4 regions of the Streptomyces sp. NPDC002788 genome follow, and region 1 is predicted to be linked to each of the others. Evidence: riboswitches for the same ligand, from Rfam matches in the RefSeq annotation. Region 1 holds a riboswitch; each other region holds the start of a gene.
What was found. A riboswitch is a leader RNA that binds a small molecule or an ion and turns the genes downstream of it on or off. The one in region 1 is predicted to bind cyclic di-AMP.
Positions count from the first base shown of each region.

Region 2: it holds a riboswitch for cyclic di-AMP, as region 1 does, so the genes downstream of both, ACWD1U_RS10100 (M23 family metallopeptidase) here and ACWD1U_RS21560 (NlpC/P60 family protein) in region 1, are expected to answer to the same signal.
Region 3: it holds a riboswitch for cyclic di-AMP, as region 1 does, so the genes downstream of both, ACWD1U_RS29480 (transglycosylase SLT domain-containing protein) here and ACWD1U_RS21560 (NlpC/P60 family protein) in region 1, are expected to answer to the same signal.
Region 4: it holds a riboswitch for cyclic di-AMP, as region 1 does, so the genes downstream of both, ACWD1U_RS27600 (transglycosylase family protein) here and ACWD1U_RS21560 (NlpC/P60 family protein) in region 1, are expected to answer to the same signal.

Region 1 covers NZ_JBSFVB010000011.1:152,244-156,447, forward strand. Annotated here, with positions in the region: gene pcrA (DNA helicase PcrA) at 1-1,671, opposite strand, end outside; cyclic di-AMP (ydaO/yuaA leader) riboswitch at 1,987-2,159, shown strand; gene ACWD1U_RS21560 (NlpC/P60 family protein) at 2,168-3,337, shown strand; gene ACWD1U_RS21565 (SLAC1 family transporter) at 3,414-4,204, shown strand, end outside.
Region 2 covers NZ_JBSFVB010000004.1:229,813-234,016, forward strand. Annotated here, with positions in the region: partial or broken gene ACWD1U_RS10085 (glutamate dehydrogenase) at 1-112, shown strand, start outside; gene ACWD1U_RS10090 (SGNH/GDSL hydrolase family protein) at 495-1,280, opposite strand; gene ACWD1U_RS10095 (DUF6250 domain-containing protein) at 1,426-1,707, opposite strand; gene ACWD1U_RS10100 (M23 family metallopeptidase) at 1,778-2,716, opposite strand; cyclic di-AMP (ydaO/yuaA leader) riboswitch at 2,721-2,875, opposite strand; gene ACWD1U_RS10105 (alpha-galactosidase) at 3,194-4,204, opposite strand, start outside.
Region 3 covers NZ_JBSFVB010000018.1:115,538-119,741, forward strand. Annotated here, with positions in the region: gene ACWD1U_RS29470 (GNAT family N-acetyltransferase) at 1-827, opposite strand, end outside; gene ACWD1U_RS29475 (HAD family hydrolase) at 1,013-1,861, shown strand; gene ACWD1U_RS29480 (transglycosylase SLT domain-containing protein) at 1,825-2,613, opposite strand; cyclic di-AMP (ydaO/yuaA leader) riboswitch at 2,617-2,786, opposite strand; gene ACWD1U_RS29485 (polyprenyl synthetase family protein) at 3,298-4,204, shown strand, end outside.
Region 4 covers NZ_JBSFVB010000016.1:84,509-88,712, reverse strand. Annotated here, with positions in the region: gene eno (phosphopyruvate hydratase) at 1-983, opposite strand, end outside; gene ACWD1U_RS27600 (transglycosylase family protein) at 1,249-1,944, opposite strand; cyclic di-AMP (ydaO/yuaA leader) riboswitch at 1,949-2,115, opposite strand; gene ACWD1U_RS27595 (transglycosylase family protein) at 2,345-3,310, opposite strand; gene ACWD1U_RS27590 (cytochrome P450 family protein) at 3,490-4,204, opposite strand, start outside.

The DNA of each region.
Region 1 (4,204 bases):
TCCGGCGCCGGACTCGACGATCGTACGGAGGTCCTCCATCAGCGTGTTGAACCGCTTGACGGCGTTGGTGGAGCGCGCGGCCATGCCGTACGCCTCGTCCACGCGCTTGAGCGCCTGCGAGAAGCTGATCTTCTCCCGCTGGGCCAGGGCGTCGATCATCGCCTCGGCGCGGTCGCCGATGCCCCGCTTGGGGACGTTGAGGATCCGGCGCAGCGGGACCGAGTCCTCGGGGTTGGCCAGCACGCGCAGGTAGGCCAGGACGTCCCGGACCTCCTTGCGCTCGTAGAAGCGGACGCCGCCGACGACCTTGTAGGGCAGGCCTACGCGGATGAAGATTTCTTCGAAGACACGGGACTGGGCGTTGGTGCGGTAGAAGACGGCGACGTCGCCGGCCTTCGCCTCACCCGCGTCCGTGAGGCGGTCTATCTCGTCGGCGACGAACTGCGCCTCGTCGTGCTCGGTGTCGGCGACATAGCCGGTGATCCGCGCGCCCTCGCCGGCGTTGGTCCACAGGTTCTTGGGGCGGCGGGACTCGTTGCGCTCGATGACCGCGTTGGCCGCGCTGAGGATGGTCTGGGTGGAGCGGTAGTTCTGCTCCAGCAGGATCGTCGTCGCGTCCGGGTAGTCCTCCTCGAACTGGAGGATGTTGCGGATCGTCGCGCCGCGGAAGGCGTAGATCGACTGGTCTGCGTCGCCCACCACGCACAGCTCGGCGGGCGGGACGTCGTCCGGGCCCGGCGGTACGTCGACGGGGTGCTCGGAGGTGCCGACGAGCTCCCGGACGAGGGCGTACTGGGCGTGGTTGGTGTCCTGGTACTCGTCCACCAGCACGTGCCGGAAGCGGCGGCGGTAGTGCTCGGCGACGTCCGGGAAGGCGCGCAGCAGGTTGACCGTCGTCATGATCAGGTCGTCGAAGTCGAGGGCGTTCGCCTCGCGCAGCCGCGACTGGTACATCGCGTAGGCCTGGGCGAGGGTCTTCTCGAAGCCGTCGGTGGCCTGGGCGGCGAAGTCCTCCTCGTCGATCAGCTCGTTCTTCAGGTTGCTGATCTTGGCGCTGAAGGACTTGGGCGGGAAGCGCTTGGGGTCGAGGTCCAGGTCGCGGCAGACCAGGGCCATCAGGCGCTTGGAGTCGGCGGCGTCGTAGATCGAGAAGGAGGATGTGAAGCCGAGTTTCTTGCTCTCCCGCCGCAGGATGCGGACGCACGCACTGTGGAACGTCATGACCCACATGGCGTTCGCCCGCGGGCCGACGAGCTGCTCGACGCGCTCCTTCATCTCACCGGCGGCCTTGTTGGTGAAGGTGATCGCGAGGATCTGGCCCGGGTGCACGCCCCGCTCGGCGAGCAGGTGGGCGATGCGGTGCGTGAGCACGCGGGTCTTGCCGGAGCCGGCGCCGGCCACGATGAGCAGCGGGGAGCCGGAGTGGACGACGGCGGCGCGCTGGTTGTCGTTCAGCCCCTCCAGGAGGGCGGCGGTGTCCACCACCGGGCGCGGGGCGCCGTCGCGGTAGTAGGCGTCCCGGTCCGGCGGCGCGTCGAACTTCCCGCCGAACAGATCGTCCGGAAGCGGCTCCGGAGCGTGATCGTCCTCGGGCGGCGGCGGGGGCTCGTCCGCGGGGCCGCGCTGGGCCTGGAGGTCCGCCAGGAAGCTGTCGTCAAAGAGGCTGCTCATCGCTCTCCGAGTCTAGGGCGCCCCACTGACAGCCCGCCGCCACCCCGGAGACATCACCCGCTCATGCGGGCCCCGCCGATCGGACGCCTGGCGCGTTATCACCCTCAAGAACCGCATGATCACGCCTCGCTACTCCCGCCGCAAATGCGGACGACTCGCAATCAACCCTCCGCGATTACTCACTCTCAGCAAGGCCCTGGACTGAGGTCACGAAAATGTATCGGGCATATCACCCACCAACCTTCACAAGGACCACACGAGTTGGCTACGGTGCGACCGGGCCGCATGACCCTCACCGGCGAACGTCGCCGGGCCGCGCGGCCTCCGCCGAGTCCGGCGTGCCGCAGCGGCAGCCGGAGCCGGGGACCCAACCGAGGACCTGGGGTGAATCGGCCCGGCTCCGCATCCGGAGAAGGCCGTAGGGCAACCCTTCCGAACCACCCGCCCGAACCCGACAGCTAACCCGGTAGGCGGACGATGGAAGGAGTCGCCTCCCTTGGCGTCGCACCGCAAGTCGCGTCCTACGGGTACGCGCGTGGCAGGCATACGGACCCCCGCCCTCGCAACGGCGGCCCTCACCTCCGTGGCCCTGCTGTCCCAGTCGGCCAACGCCGCCCCCGAGGCCGACGAGAAGCCCAGCCTGGAGGAAGTCGAGAAGAAGGTCGACGACCTGTACCGCCGGGCCGAGTCGGCGACCGACAAGTACAACGCGGCCAAGGAGAGGACCGCGAAGCAGCGCAAGCGCGTCGACACCCTCCTCGACGACGTCGCGCAGCGCGCCCAGAAGCTCAACGAGGCGCGGGACGAGCTGGGTTCCCTCGCCTCCGCCCAGTACCGCACCGGCGCCTCCGCCCCGGACACGGCGACGTTCCTGCTCGCGGACACCCCGCAGGACTACTTCGACCGGACCCAGCTGATGGACCGGATGACCGGCCGTCAGAAGGAAGCGGTCGACGACTACGTCACCCAGCAGTCCGAGACGATGAAGAAGCGTCAGGAGGCCACCGAGAGCCTTGAGGCGCTGACCGAGTCGCAGAGCGACCTGAAGACGGCCAAGGCGACCGTCCAGAGGAAGCTGGCCGACGCACGCGAGCTGATGTCGAAGCTGACCGCCGAGGAGAAGGCACGGCTCGCGGCGATCGAGAAGCAGAAGCAGGAGGAGGCCGCCCGCCAGGCCGCCGAGCTGGCCCGGCAGCAGGCCGCGCAGCACAAGGCGCAGGAGGAAACCACCCAGCAGCAGGGCAGCGACTCCGCGTCCGCGGGCTCCGGCTCGTCCTCCTCGATTGTCCCGGCCGACTCCTCGTACGCCACCAAGGCCGACAAGGCGCTCGCCTTCGCCCGCGCCCAGATCGGCAAGCCGTACGTCTGGGGCGCCGTCGGCCCCGGTTCCTACGACTGCTCCGGCCTCACGCAGGCCGCATGGAGGGCCGCGGGCGTGACCCTGCCCCGCACGACCTACGACCAGGTCGGCGCCGGCACCACGGTCCCGCTCTCCCAGGCCCAGCCCGGCGACCTGGTCTTCTTCTACGACGACCTCGCCCACGTCGGCATCTACATCGGCAACGGCATGATGATCCACGCCCCCAAGCCCGGCACCTATGTGCGCGAGGAGTCGGTCTACTACGACGGCGAGTCGGCGATCCACAGCGTGGTGCGGCCGGCCTGAGAGTCTCGTACGTTTTCGAGGGGCACGCGCGCGTGCCCCTCCCGTAACGCCCACGCCGCTCTCTAGCATCGGCGCTATGTCCGGTCCCTCCCCGTTTGCCACCTGGTGGGCGACGTATGCGCTGGCGACCGGCACCGTGTCGGTCGGTCTCGACTCGGCGGGGTACGGGATCCTCTCCCGCGTCGCCCTCGCCCTGGCCTGCGCGGCCTGGCCGGCGTCGGCCGCGAGCCTCGTCCAGCGGGCGCGCGGCGGGTGGAGAGCGGAGGTTCCGGCCGTGCTCACCACCGTGGCGGCGACCGCCGTGCTCGGCACCGGCTTCTCTGCGGCCGGAGCGCAGGCACCGGCCTGCGCCCTGCTGGTGCTCGCCGCACTGCCCTGGGCGGCGCTGCTCGCCGTGGAGGTCAGGGAGCGGCGCGGCACCGTGTTCCTGCGCTGTGTGGCCACCCAGGGCCTCGCCGTGCTCGCCGCCACGCTCGCCGCGGCCGAGTCGGCGGCCTGGCTCGCGCACGCGGCCCTGGTGCTGTTCTGGCTGGGCCTCGCGCTCTGCTGCTTCGCCCTGTTCCGCTTCCAGCCCCGGCAGGTGGAGGAGGGACGCGGGGACCAGTGGTTCGCGGCCGGCGCGCTCGCCGTCTCGGCGCTGGCCGGAGCGAAGCTCCTCGGCGCCGACAGCGCGCACCTGTACCTCTGGAACGAGGACGGCAGCAGTGCCCTGCGCACGACTACCGTCATCCTGCTCGTGCTCGCCCTGGTCTGCTGCGTCGCCCTGCTCGTCGCCGAGCTCTTCTGGCCCCGGCACCAGTACGACGTCCGGCGCTGGGCGACCGTGTTCTGCGTGGCCGTGACGGCGGCGGCGGCTCTCGCGACCGC
Region 2 (4,204 bases), on a different contig from region 1:
CACCCTGGACGAGGTGACGGGCCCCGCCCGCGGCATGACCGTGAAGGAAGTCCTGCGCTACGCCCCCGCGAACCGCTACAAGCCGCTCGGCGGCGCCGAGGGCGGTATCGACGGGCTCGCCGCCCATGTGACGTCCTACGCCGGCGCGGTACCGCGGACGCGGGCGCAGCAGTGGGTGGAGGAGGCACTGTCGCGTGAACTGGCCCTGTAGTCACCCGCCTCGGCCCGGCCACAGGTTTCGCGGCACTGCGGGCGGGCCCGGCAAAGGCGCTGCGACGGGAGCCGTGACGCTCCCGCAACCGCCGGACGTCGGAAGGGGCCGTCTCAGGGTGTCCGCCCGCAGCGGTCGGCGCGTCGACGCCAGTGAGCCGGTAGGACACCCCATCACGCCGTTCCGAGGGCGTACCCCCCGGCGGCCCGGACCACCCACCGGCGTCATGCGCAAGCGCGCACCCCCACCGGCCAGCCACAGGCCACCGCAGGCACCCGCACCCTCACGCCACCGGAGCGATCCGCATCCGGATGTCCGCCGGGGACAGTGCCCCCTTGGCCGTCACATGGTCACCCGACGACTGCCCGCGCAGCCGGCGCCCGATCCACGGCACCAGGAACTCGCGTGCCCAGTGGACGTCGTCGCGCCGGATGTCGAGGGTGCCGCGCGGCGGCAGCGGTGGCCAGGGCTGCTCGGGGTCGGCCGGCACGTCGAGGCCGAGCACCTGGCCCGCCCGGAGCGCCACGCGCGTGTGCCCCTCGGGCGACAGGTGCAGCCGGTCGGCATCCCACGCCCTGCGGTCCTGGACACTGCGCAGGGACCACAGGTCGAGCACCGGGCAGCCGTACCGGTCGGCGATGGCCCGGACATGGCCGTTGTACGTAGCGATCTTGCCGCGCAGATGCTTGAGCACGGGCACGCCGCGGGTGTCGAATCCGGTCGTCACCATCACCGTGCCGGCCACGGCCGTGAGCTGGGCGAGAGCCCGCTCGAAACGCTCGGCCACCTCGTCCGGGTCGGTGCCGGGCCGGATGATGTCGTTGCCCCCGGCGCAGAACGAGACGAGGTCGGGGGCCATTTCGACGGCCCGCGGAACCTGGTCCGCCACGATCTGGTCGAGAAGCTTCCCGCGCACGGCGAGGTTGGTGTACTGGAAGTCGCCTTCAGGCCGGAGGTCGGCGAGCAGGACGGCGAACCGGTCGGCCCAGCCGACGAACGCCCCGTCGGGGCCGGGATCACCGACGCCCTCGGTGAAGCTGTCCCCCACCGCCACGTACGACCCGATCACTGCTCTGCTGTCACTCTTCGAATCGTCTGCCACAGCCGTTTATGATTCACCCTCGAATGTGACCTACGCGACCGTAGGCCGGGGTTGACGGGCGGTGAGAAAGGCCACTCCTAAAGTGTTCGCCAACTCCGGAATAGGCAGCCTGTCAGGGATGTTTCGGAGTGGACCGCCAAATCCGGAGGTCGGTGCGGTTCGGTTGGTTCGGGACCAGCAGCGTCTCGGTGCGGTCGTGGAACAGGGAGCGGACGCCGGATTCACCCACGTGACGGCGGAGCCCGGTGGTGGGGTCGCAGTTGTCGCCGTAACCGGCGTAGCAGGCCGTGGGGTGGTCGTACTCGTCGAGGGCACCCCCGCGCGGCGTGTCGAAGGGGGCGTCCGGGGACCGGACGTCGGTCGCGTTCCAGAAGTTGTTGATGGGTGCGCACACACCGAAGGCCGGACCCGGGGATCGGGGTCCGGCCTTCGGCCGCGTGTCGGGCAGGTGGTCGTGCGGTCGGTCAGCCGACGGAGACGCCGTGCGAGCGCAGGAAGGCGACCGGGTCCACGTCCGAGCCGTAGTCCGGCGTGGTGCGGATCTCGAAGTGCAGGTGCGGTCCGGTGACGTTGCCGGTCGCACCGGACAGGCCGATCTGCTGCCCGGCGGTCACGGTCTGGCCGGCCGAGACCGAGAGCTGGGACAGGTGGGCGTACTGGGCGTAGTAGCCGTCGTCGAGCTTGATGACGACCTGGTTGCCGTACGCGCCGCCCCAGCCGGCGGAAACGACCGTGCCCGCGCCGACGGCCTTCAGGGAGGTGCCGGTCGGGACGACGAAGTCGACACCGGTGTGGTAGCCGCTGGACCACATGCTGCCGGCCATGCGGTACGGCGTGCCGACGACGGCACCGGCCACCGGGAGGGTGTAGCCGCCGGCGTTGGTCTGGGCGGCCGGCTTGGCGGCGGCCGGCTTCGCAGCGGTCTCCGCCTTCGCGGCGGTCTCCGCCTTCGCGGACGACTCGGCGGAGGAGGACTTCTTCGCCGGCTTCTCGGCCGAGGCCTTCGGCGCGGACGAGGACGGCTTCTCGCTCGAGGCCGCCTTCTTGCCGATCGAGAGCTTGAGGCCCGGGTGGATCAGCGACGGGTCGTCGCCGACCGCGTCACGGTTGTCCGCGTAGAGCTTCTTCCAGCCGCCGCTGACGTGCTGGTCCTCGGCGATCTTCGCGAGCCAGTCGCCGGCCTTCACGGTGTACGTGCGGGTATCCGTGGCCTTTTCGGCGGCCTTCTTCTCGGCGGCCGGAGCGGACTGGACGGCCTTTTGCGGAGCCGACTGCGGGGCGGCCTGGGCGCCGGCGGCCCCCATGAGCGGAAGCGCGAGGGCGGCCCCGCCGGTTCCGGCGACGGCGATGGAACGGGTGAAACGCTGGGTCTTCGGGCGGCGGTGCTTACCCTTCGCGGGCATGGCGAATTCCTCTCCGTCGCCTGCGAGGTGAGCTGTCGGGTGCGGGCTGGAGATGCCCGGCCGCGCCCAGGCGCGGCTTAACCCCAAGCCGTTCCGGGAACCGGAACAGGCGTCTTACCTGTGGGTCCCCCGCTCCTGCCGTACGTCGGGTCAGTGTGTGGGGCTCCGGGCGGCGGCAGGATTAGGCGTCCGTCCGGATTGGTGTGGAACGTAAGCGACCAAGACGCAATGGGACAAGCTTGCGGTTGCCTGTGAAGCTCTTTTTCTTGACGCGTCGGCACATTTCATCGTCACCCAGCGTGGATTACCGATCTCCGGCTTTCACCAAGAACCCTGAATAACGCCAGAATTACGTGCACATGGCAACAACGCATCGTCACGAATATGACGATGGTCACGCACCCCGACCCCATCTCCTTTACGATCGGGGCACGTTATGGCTAAATGGCGAGAAAGCCCCCCATTAGGACATAAGGGCTACTTCTGTTTGAGGTGGACGACAGTAGCGTCCAGGTCGCCACGCAGACCGACCCGCAGGCCGTGATGCAACAGCACGGCGCCTCGGTGAATTTCGCCCGTTTCGAGGCATTCGTACGTTGCTGCCGGGTTGATACCGTGCAGCCGGAGCGCCGGCACGGGCTCGCCGTAGCGCTGCGCCTGGAGCCAGGCGAGGACGACGGTCTCGTCACCGAGGACGTACTGCACCGCGCTCAGACCACCCTCCGGGGGCCGCAGCCGATAGAGGTCGCCGCGCTGCACCACGGGCCGGATCTCCTTGTACAGCCCCACCCACTCCCGGGCCTCGGCGAGCTCCTCCTGCGTCCACCGCGTGAGGTCGCCGCCGACACCGAGCACCCCGGCCATGGCGCTGACGAACCGGAACCGCAGGGAGCTGGCCCGGTGGTTGAGCATGGCGTTCGGGCTGTCGGTGACCCAGGCGGCCATGACCCGGGCCGGGTGGATCTGGCTGAAGCCGTGCTGGACGGCGAGCCGGTCGAGCGGGTCGGTGTTGTCCGAGGTCCACACCTGGTCCGTCCGGCTCAGCACCCCGAGGTCGATCCGCCCGCCGCCGCCCGAGCAGGACTCGAAGGCCACGCCCGGGTGGGCGGCCCGCAGCCGGTCCAGCAGGGCGTACAAGCCCCGGACGTGGTCGACCCACAGCCGCTGCGGATAAGAGTCATCCGGCCAGCCGGCGTCGGTGAAGCAGCGGTTGAAGTCCCACTTGACGTAGTCGATCGGGGCACTGGAGAGGAGCCCGTCGAGCTGCTCCCACAGGTACTCCTGAACATCCTCGCGGGCAAGGTTGAGTACGAGCTGATTGCGGAATTCCGTCCGCTTTCGTCCGGGTTGGTACTGCACCCAGTCGGGGTGGGCGCGATACAGATCGCTGTCCGGATTGACCATCTCGGGCTCGACCCAGATCCCGAACTGCATGCCGAGGTCGTGCACCTGGTCGGCGAGCGGCCTGAGCCCGCCGGGGAAGCGGTC
Region 3 (4,204 bases), on a different contig from region 1:
GCTGCCTCGGCCATGCGCAGGTGCAGCACCAGACCCGGCGAGAACTTCGCGAACTCCGGGTCGTACGCCGGGAACCAGCAGGCCAGGACGGAGGCCGAGCGCAGCCCGAAGTGCGCGGCGACCGGCCGCTCGCCGGCGTACAGCACGGACAGCGTGCCGCTGCACTCCGGTGCCCTGGTCCTGGCCAGCTGCCCGACGAGCCGGGTGATCCACTCCTGGGCGAACCGGTCCCGGCGACCCGTCCTGCGGTACTGCGCCGACTTCCACTCCATGAGCGTGCGCAGTGCGGCCGGGTCGCGTTCGTCGAACACGAATCGCAGGTCGCCGGCCTGCCGGCCCAGCCTGCGTTCCTTGGCCAGCGTCGTCTTGAGGAACTTCGGCGACTGGGCGCGCAGCACCGACTCGTACGTCTCGTAGCCCTTCTGCACGTCGATGACGAACGTGGCGTGCTCCTCGGCCGCGTACCGGACGAACAGCCGCTGCCCGGCCTCCAGATTGTCGAAGACGAAGCTCGACACCGAGCAGGCACGCAGCAGTTCGCCGGTCTCCAGCACCAGGCCCGGCCGCAGGATCGCGCCCTGCGCGTCCGAGACGCCGAGCCCGATCGCCCGGCCCTGGCCCAACGGGCCCCGCTCATGGGGCAGGAAGCCGACCGGCTCCAGTCCGTCGTAGACCACCGCGACCCGGGCCCGCGGCCTCACCCGGCCGACGGCCTCGGTGAACTCCGGTTCCATGAAAGGGTTGCGCGGTGCCGCCGAGGCGGCGCGCAGTGCGCGCCAGCGCTCCCTTTCCCCCTCGCCGAGCTCACCGGGCCCAGCCACGCGAATGCGCCCACTGCTCAACCTGACCCCCCGATCAAGTCCCCCCTGGACACATGGAAGGTACCGCCCGAGACGGCCCGACGGGTAGGTAGCGGAGCATGTTGTTGCCAACTGGTGCAGAGGCCTTCAACCGGGCAATCGGCGTCGGCCGCCGGTGAAACGACGGGGCGCGCTGTCCGTATTCTCTGATCATGGCCGCACCCCTCGCATATTCACTCATCGCCACCGACCTGGACGGGACGCTGCTGCGCGGCGACGACACCCTCTCCGACCGGTCTCTCGCCGCGCTCGCGCGGGTGGCGGGCGCCGGCGCCCAGCACCTGGTGGTGACGGGCCGGCCGGCACCGAGAGTGCGGCCGCTGCTGGACGACCTCCGGTGCACGGGACTCGCGGTGTGCGGTCAGGGCGCGCAGGTGTACGACGCCGGCGCGGACCGGCTGCTGTGGTCCATCACCTTGGACCGGGAGCTGGCGGAGACCGCCCTCGGCAAGATCGAGGCCGAGGTGGGGCAGGTGTACGCGGCGGTCGACCAGGACGGGGTCGACGGGCTCACGCTGATCGAACCGGGCTACCTCATGCCGCACCCGACCCTGCCCGCCGTACGCGTCGACCGGCGCGACCAGCTGTGGGGCGAGCCCATCAGCAAGGTGTTGCTGCGCCACCCCTACCTGTCCGACGACGAGTTGGCGGCGACGGCCCGCTCGGTGGTCGGCTCGCTGGCCACGGTGACGATGTCCGGTCCCGGCACGGTCGAACTCCAGCCGTGCGGTGTCACCAAGGCGACGGGCCTGGCGCTGGCCGCCGAGCACCTGGGGCTGCGGCCGGCGGACACCATCGCCTTCGGTGACATGCCCAATGACATCCCGATGTTCGACTGGGCCGCCCACGCCGTCGCGATGGCCAACGCCCATCCCGAACTCAAGGCCGTGGCCGACGAGGTCACCCTGTCGAACGAGGACGACGGCATCGCCGTCGTCCTCGAGCGACTGCTGGACGGGGCGGCTCAGTACGGGCCGTTGACGTTGTCGATCGAGCCGTAGCGGTCGGCCGCGTAGTTGCAGGCCGCCGTGATGTTGGCGACCGGGTCGTACGGGTCGAAGGGGGTGCCGGGCACGTGGTACGCGGCGAAGGTCGGGTCGATGACCTGGAGCAGACCCTTGGACGGGGTGCCCTTGGCGGCGTTGGAGTCCCAGTTGTTGATCGCCAGGGGGTTGCCGGACGACTCGCGCATGATGTTGCGGTAGATGCCGTCGTACGACCCCGGGATCCCGTTCCGCGCCATGATGTCCAGCGACTCGCGGATCCAGCCGTCGAGGTTGTCGGCGTAGGTCTTGGCGGAGGCGGGGGTGGCCTGGGTGACGCCCCCGGCGGGCTTCGCGGCCGGCTTGGCGGGGGCGGACGACTTCGACTTGGTCGCCTTCTTCTCCGTGACGGCCGCCTTCGTCGTCTTCACCTTCAGCTCGAGGCCCGGGTGGATCAGCTTCGGGTTGTCGCCGACGGCGGCGCGGTTGTCCTTGTAGAGCTGCTTCCAGCCGCCCGATACGTCGTACTTGTCCGCGATGCCGTAGAGCGAGTCGCCCTTGGCCACGGTGTACGTGAGGGACTTGGCGGGCTGGGCCGCCTGCGGCACGGACTGTGCGACGGTGGCGGGCGCGCTCTGGGGCTCGACGGCGCTCGCGTGCGTCGCACCGAGGAGCGGGAGGGTCAGTGCCGCTCCGCCGGTGCCGACGGCGACGACACCACGGGTGAGCGGGTTCCTTCTGGGGTGACGGTGCTTACCTCGTCCGGGCATGGCGATGTTCCTCTCCGGCGCCTGCGAGGTGAGCTGTCGGGTTCGGGCCGGGAGGTGCCCGGCCGCGTACGGCGCTGTATGCCGTGCGCGGCTTCACCCCGAGCCGTGCCGCTGTGCGGACCGGCGACTTACCTGGGTCCCCCGCTCCTGCCCTGCGTGAGTGAGTCGGTTGATGTGGGGTGTCCGGGCGGTGGCAGGATTCGGCGTCCGCCGGACAGGGCGGGAACGTATGCGAGAGCACATGTCGGGAACAAGCACCGAAGTCACATATGACGCTTGTTGACCTTGGTCGGGGGGAATGGGCCGCTTGATCCTTTGCGGAAGGGAAGGCTCAACTCGCATGGGCGGGAAGGGGGTACGGGCGGATGCCGGGGTGGCGTGCGAAACGTCGGGCGTGATTCAACTCACTGATCACGAATCTCTGGGGCAATGTCCGCCTATAGGAATTCGCTTATCCATCAAGGCAAATCGTGCATAGTCCGTTACTTCCTGGTAAGTCGATAAATGTCTGCTCTTATGAGCTGATCGAAAACATGGCGCTCCTGATCGGATACCACCCGGCCTGTAACCACGGGCGCTGACAGTGATCGAAACGTGACCGGATACGCTGACTCGAGTGAGGGCAGCGACCTATCGACAATCCGCGTAATCATCCGGCAGACACCAGCAGACAGGAGACCCCTCGTGACCGACGTCGGGCCGTTCGGGCTGAGCGTGCGGGACCAGGCTCTGGAAGCCGATGTCCAGGCCGGACTGACGGCTGTCGAGGAAGGCTTGCTCGAGGCCACCAAGAGTGAGGTGCCCTTCATCACGGAGGCCGCCCAGCATCTGGTGCGGGCCGGCGGCAAGCGGTTCCGGCCGCTGCTCGTGATGCTCTCCGCCCAGTTCGGTGACCGGCACGCCCCCGGGATCGTGCCCTCTGCCGTCGTCGTGGAGCTGACCCACCTCGCCACGCTGTACCACGACGACGTGATGGACGAGGCCGCCGTGCGCCGCGGCGTCGCGAGCGCGAACGCCCGCTGGGGCAACTCCGTCGCGGTCCTCACCGGCGACTTCCTCTTCGCCCGCGCCTCGCACATCCTGGCCGACCTCGGCCCGGAGGCCGTGCGGGTGCAGGCGGAGGCGTTCGAGCGACTGGTGACCGGTCAGATCCTGGAGACGGCCGGGCCGCAGGACGGCCGCGACCCCGTCGAGCACTACCTGGACGTGCTGGGCGGCAAGACCGGCTCGCTGGTCGCCGTGTCGTGCCGGTTCGGCGCGATGATGTCCGGCGCCGACGACACGGTCGTGGACGTGCTGACCCAGTACGGCGAGCGGCTCGGCGTCGCCTTCCAGCTCGCGGACGACGTCCTGGACATCGCCTCCGACTCCCACGAGTCCGGCAAGACCCCCGGCACCGACCTGCGCGAGGGCATCCCCACGCTGCCGGTGCTGCGGCTGCGCGAGCGGGCGGCCCGGCTCGGCCTCGCCGAGGACGTCGCCCTGTGCGAGCTGCTGGACTCCGACCTCACCGACGACGCCCGGCACGCCGAGGCCCTGCGCCTGCTGCGGGCCCACCCGGCGCTGGAGCAGGCCCGGCGGGACACCGTCC
Region 4 (4,204 bases), on a different contig from region 1:
GCGCCCTCCTCGATGCCGCGGGCGAGGCGCTCGGGGTTGGTGACGAACAGGTCGTCGCCGACGAGCTGGACCTTGTCACCGAGCTTGTCGGTGATGGTCTTCCAGCCCTCCCAGTCGTCCTCGAACAGCGGGTCCTCGATGGAGACGAGCGGGTACGCGTCGACGAGCTCCGCGTAGTACTCGGTCATCTCGGCGGCCGAGCGGTTCTTGCCCTCGAAGGTGTAGACGCCGTCCTTGTAGAACTCGGAGGCGGCGACGTCGAGCGCCAGGGCGATCTGCTCGCCGGGGGTGTAGCCGGCCTCGTTGATCGCCTCGAGGATGAGGTCGAGGGCCTCTCGGTTGGAGCCGAGGTTCGGGGCGAAGCCGCCCTCGTCGCCGAGGCCGGTGGCCAGGCCCTTGCTCTTCAGGACCTTCTTCAGCGTGTGGTAGACCTCGGCGCCCCAGCGCAGGGCCTCGGAGAAGGACTCCGCGCCGATCGGCGCGATCATGAACTCCTGGATGTCCACGTTGGAGTCGGCGTGCGAGCCGCCGTTCAGGATGTTCATCATCGGCACCGGCAGCAGGTGCGCGTTCGGGCCGCCCAGGTAGCGGAAGAGCGGCAGGTCGCTGGCCTCGGAGGCGGCGTGGGCGACGGCGAGGGAGACGCCGAGGATGGCGTTGGCGCCGAGGGAGCCCTTGTTGTCGGTGGCGTCCAGGTCGAACATGGCCTGGTCGATCAGGCGCTGCTCGGTGGCGTCGTAGCCGACCAGCTCCGGGCCGATCTGCTCGATGACCGCGAGGACGGCCTTCTCCACACCCTTGCCGAGGTAGCGGTTCGAGTCGCCGTCGCGGAGCTCGATGGCCTCGAAGGCGCCCGTGGAGGCGCCGGACGGGACGGCGGCACGGCCGGTGCTGCCGTCGTCGAGGCCGACCTCGACCTCGACCGTGGGGTTGCCTCGGGAGTCCAGGATTTCCCGGGCTACGACGACGTCGATGGACGGCACGAGCATCTCCTTCTTCATGTGACGCGGATACGCGGGTCACGTGGACCCGGCGAGGCGCGGGCCTCGGTGGCTCGCGACATGAGCCTAACCGGCTCCGGGCGATCGGCCACCGCGTCGCCCACCCCATGGACAGAACCGAGAGTAAATTGTTTCCGAACGGAACAAAGCCGTATCGCAAAGACCGGCGGAAAGAACCCCGCCCCGGTGCGTACGGGGGAGGACGCACCGGGGCGGGGAGCCCGTGAGGACGGGGGCGGGCCGCTGCTTACTTCAGGTGCAGCTGCTGGCCCGGGTAGATGAGGTCGGCGTCGTCGACGATGTCCTTGTTCAACTCGTAGAGCTTCTCCCAGCCACCCTTGACCTTCTTCTCCGTGGCGATGGTGCTGAGGGTGTCACCCTTGACGACCTTGTACTCGCCGTCGCCCTTCTTGACCTTCTTGCCGGTCGGCGTGGTGACGGTCTGCTTGGCGGCCGGGCGCTCCTCGGAACGGGAGGCCGGCTGCTGCTCCGTCTGGCGGGTCTCGGTGCTCTGCTGGTTCTGCTGCGAGGAGCTGCCCGAGTCGCTCGAGGAGCCGCCACCGGTGTAGCCGGCACTCGACAGGCCCTTGCCGCAGACCGGCCAGGCACCCTTGCCCTGGCTGGCGAGGACCTTCTCGGCGATCTCGATCTGCTGGGCCTTGGTGGCCTGGTCGGCGGTGGAGGCGTACTTGGTGCCGCCGTAGCCGGACCAGGTGGAGGCGGAGAACTGCAGACCGCCGTAGTAGCCGTTGCCGGTGTTGATGGACCAGTTGCCGCCGGACTCGCACTGGGCGACGGCGTCCCACTCGGAGGCGGTGGCGGCGGAGGCGTTGCCGGCCGCCATCAGCGGCGCGGCGACGGCGGCGGAGGCGACACCGGCGACGGCGATGGCACGGGTGGCCTTGGACGGACGACGGTGCTTGCTCTTGCCGGAAAACAGCATGAATGGATCCCCTCACCGACGCCTGCGAGGTGAGCTGTCGGGTTCGGGCCGGTCGAGTTGCCCGGCCACGTCCCTCACGGGACGCGGCTTCACCCCTAGCCCTTCCGGCGCAACTGGCCGGTCGGGCGCCTACCTTGGGTCCCCCGCTCCTGCCTACGGCGCTTTGACGCGACGACTGTTCCCGTGCGGCCGCTGGCAGGATTCGGCGTTGCGGCAGCCGGGGCTCGCGGTGACGAGCGATCACGACCGTAGACACGCGATCGCCGGAATTTCAAAGACGATCAGGGCTTCTGAGATCTATCTCTCACCGCACTTATACGGGACATTCACCGCGAATGGTGACGTGAACTCGCACGGTTTCGGGGCGACTTCCGCCCTCGTTTCCGCACTGCCCGAACGGCTACTCCTCGTCCGCTTCGACCCTTGTCGTGAGCGTCTGACCGGGGCGGATGAGGTCGGGGTCGGAGCCGACGGCCTCCTCGTTCCCGGCGTACAGCACGCGCCATCCGCCGCGGAGGTCAAGGGAGTCGGCGATGGACCAGAGGCTGTCGCCGGGGCGGACGGTGTAGGAGCCGTCCGAGAGCGCACGGGAGACGCCGTCGCCGCGCGAGGCGTGCCGGCCCGCGGAGTCGCCCGTACGGCCCATGCGGCTGTCCCCGGTCGCGGAGTCCCCGTCGGCGCTGGGTCCGCGGTGGCGGCCGGAGCCGATGTCGGTCAGGGCCGAGGAGTCGCTGCTCTGCCGCGAGTTGCCCGACTTGTCACTCTCGGGGGTGGCCGAGGGGGAGCTTTCAGCGTCTTGGTCCTGCGGCGCGGAGCTCTTGAATTCGAGCGACTTGCCGGACTTGTCGGTTTCACCCTGCTCGGTCGACCGGGCGTCGGAAGACGTGGATGCCGACGGAGAGGGCGACGGCGACGACTCGGAGGAGTCGAGCAATCCGGGCGAGTCGGTCGGCGTGGACGAGTCGGATGATTCAGAGGTGTCCGACTTCGAGCCCTGCTGGAGACCGGAGAGCAGTCCGCAGGTGCGCCAGGCGCCGACCCCCTGGTCGGCGAGGATTCTCTCGGCCACGGCTATCTGCTGGGAACGGCTTGCCAGGTCGGCGCTCGCGGCGTAGTCGAGGCCCCCGTGGTTCTCCCAGTCCTCCTGGGACAGCGCGAGGCCGCCGAAGTAACCGTTGCCGCTGTTCTGGCTCCAGGCGCCGCCGGTCTCGCAGTCCGCGACCCGGTCCCAGGTGGTGCCGTCGGCCGCGCTGGCACCGGAGGCCCCGAGGAGCGGGATCGCGATGGCGGAGCCGGTCACTCCGGCCGCGACGAGGAGAGCCGGAGCCTGGCGGGGGCGACGGTGCCGACCGTTCCCGGAGAGCATACGGAGACCTTTCGCGAGACAGCAGTGATCAACGCGGCACGAGTCCCGGGCCGCGTTGATGGGTGAACGTATCGGCACACGATCACTTGTCACAAGTTCATGCCGCGCAGATCACGTGAAGATCACAGACATGACGGCGTGTCATGTTTGGCCGATTCACTCGCTGGTCATGGCGGCCGTCACGCCGGTGTGAACTCGACGGGCAGGGTGCGCAGCCCGCGCATGATGAGGCCGCCGCGCCATCTCAGCTCGGCCGGGTCCGCCGCGAGCCGCAGGTCCGGGAGGCGGGTGAGGAGGGTGGCGAGCGCGGCCCGGCCCTCCAGGCGGGCGAGCGGAGCACCGAGGCAGTAGTGGATGCCGTGGCCGTACCCGAGGTGCTGGTTGTCGCGGCGGGAGAGGTCCAGCACGTCCGGGTCGGCGAACCGCTCCGGGTCCCGGTCCGCCGCGGCCAGGACGACCAGGACCGGGTCGCCGGCCTCGATGCGCTGCCCGCCGATGGTGAGCGGCTGCGTGGCGAAGCGCCAGGTGGCGAGCTCGACGGGGCCGTCGTAGCGGAGGAGTTCCTCGACGCCGGTGGCCAGGAGGCCGGTCTCCCCGGCGGCGAGGGAGGCCTGGAGCCGGGCGCGCTGCCCGGGGTGGGTGAGCAGGGCGTAGGTGCCGTTGCCGATGAGGTTCACGGTGGTCTCGAACCCGGCGAACAGCAGGATGAACGCCATGGCCGCCGCCTCGTTCTCGGTGAGGTGCTCACCGTGGTCGAAGGCGCGGATGAGGCCGGAGATGAGGTCCTCGCCGGGGGCGGGTTCGGCGGGCAGCGCCTCCCGCTTGCGGTGGATGAGGTCGGCGAGGTAACCGCGCATCTTCTTCACGGACCGTGCGACGCCGCCGCGGGGCCCG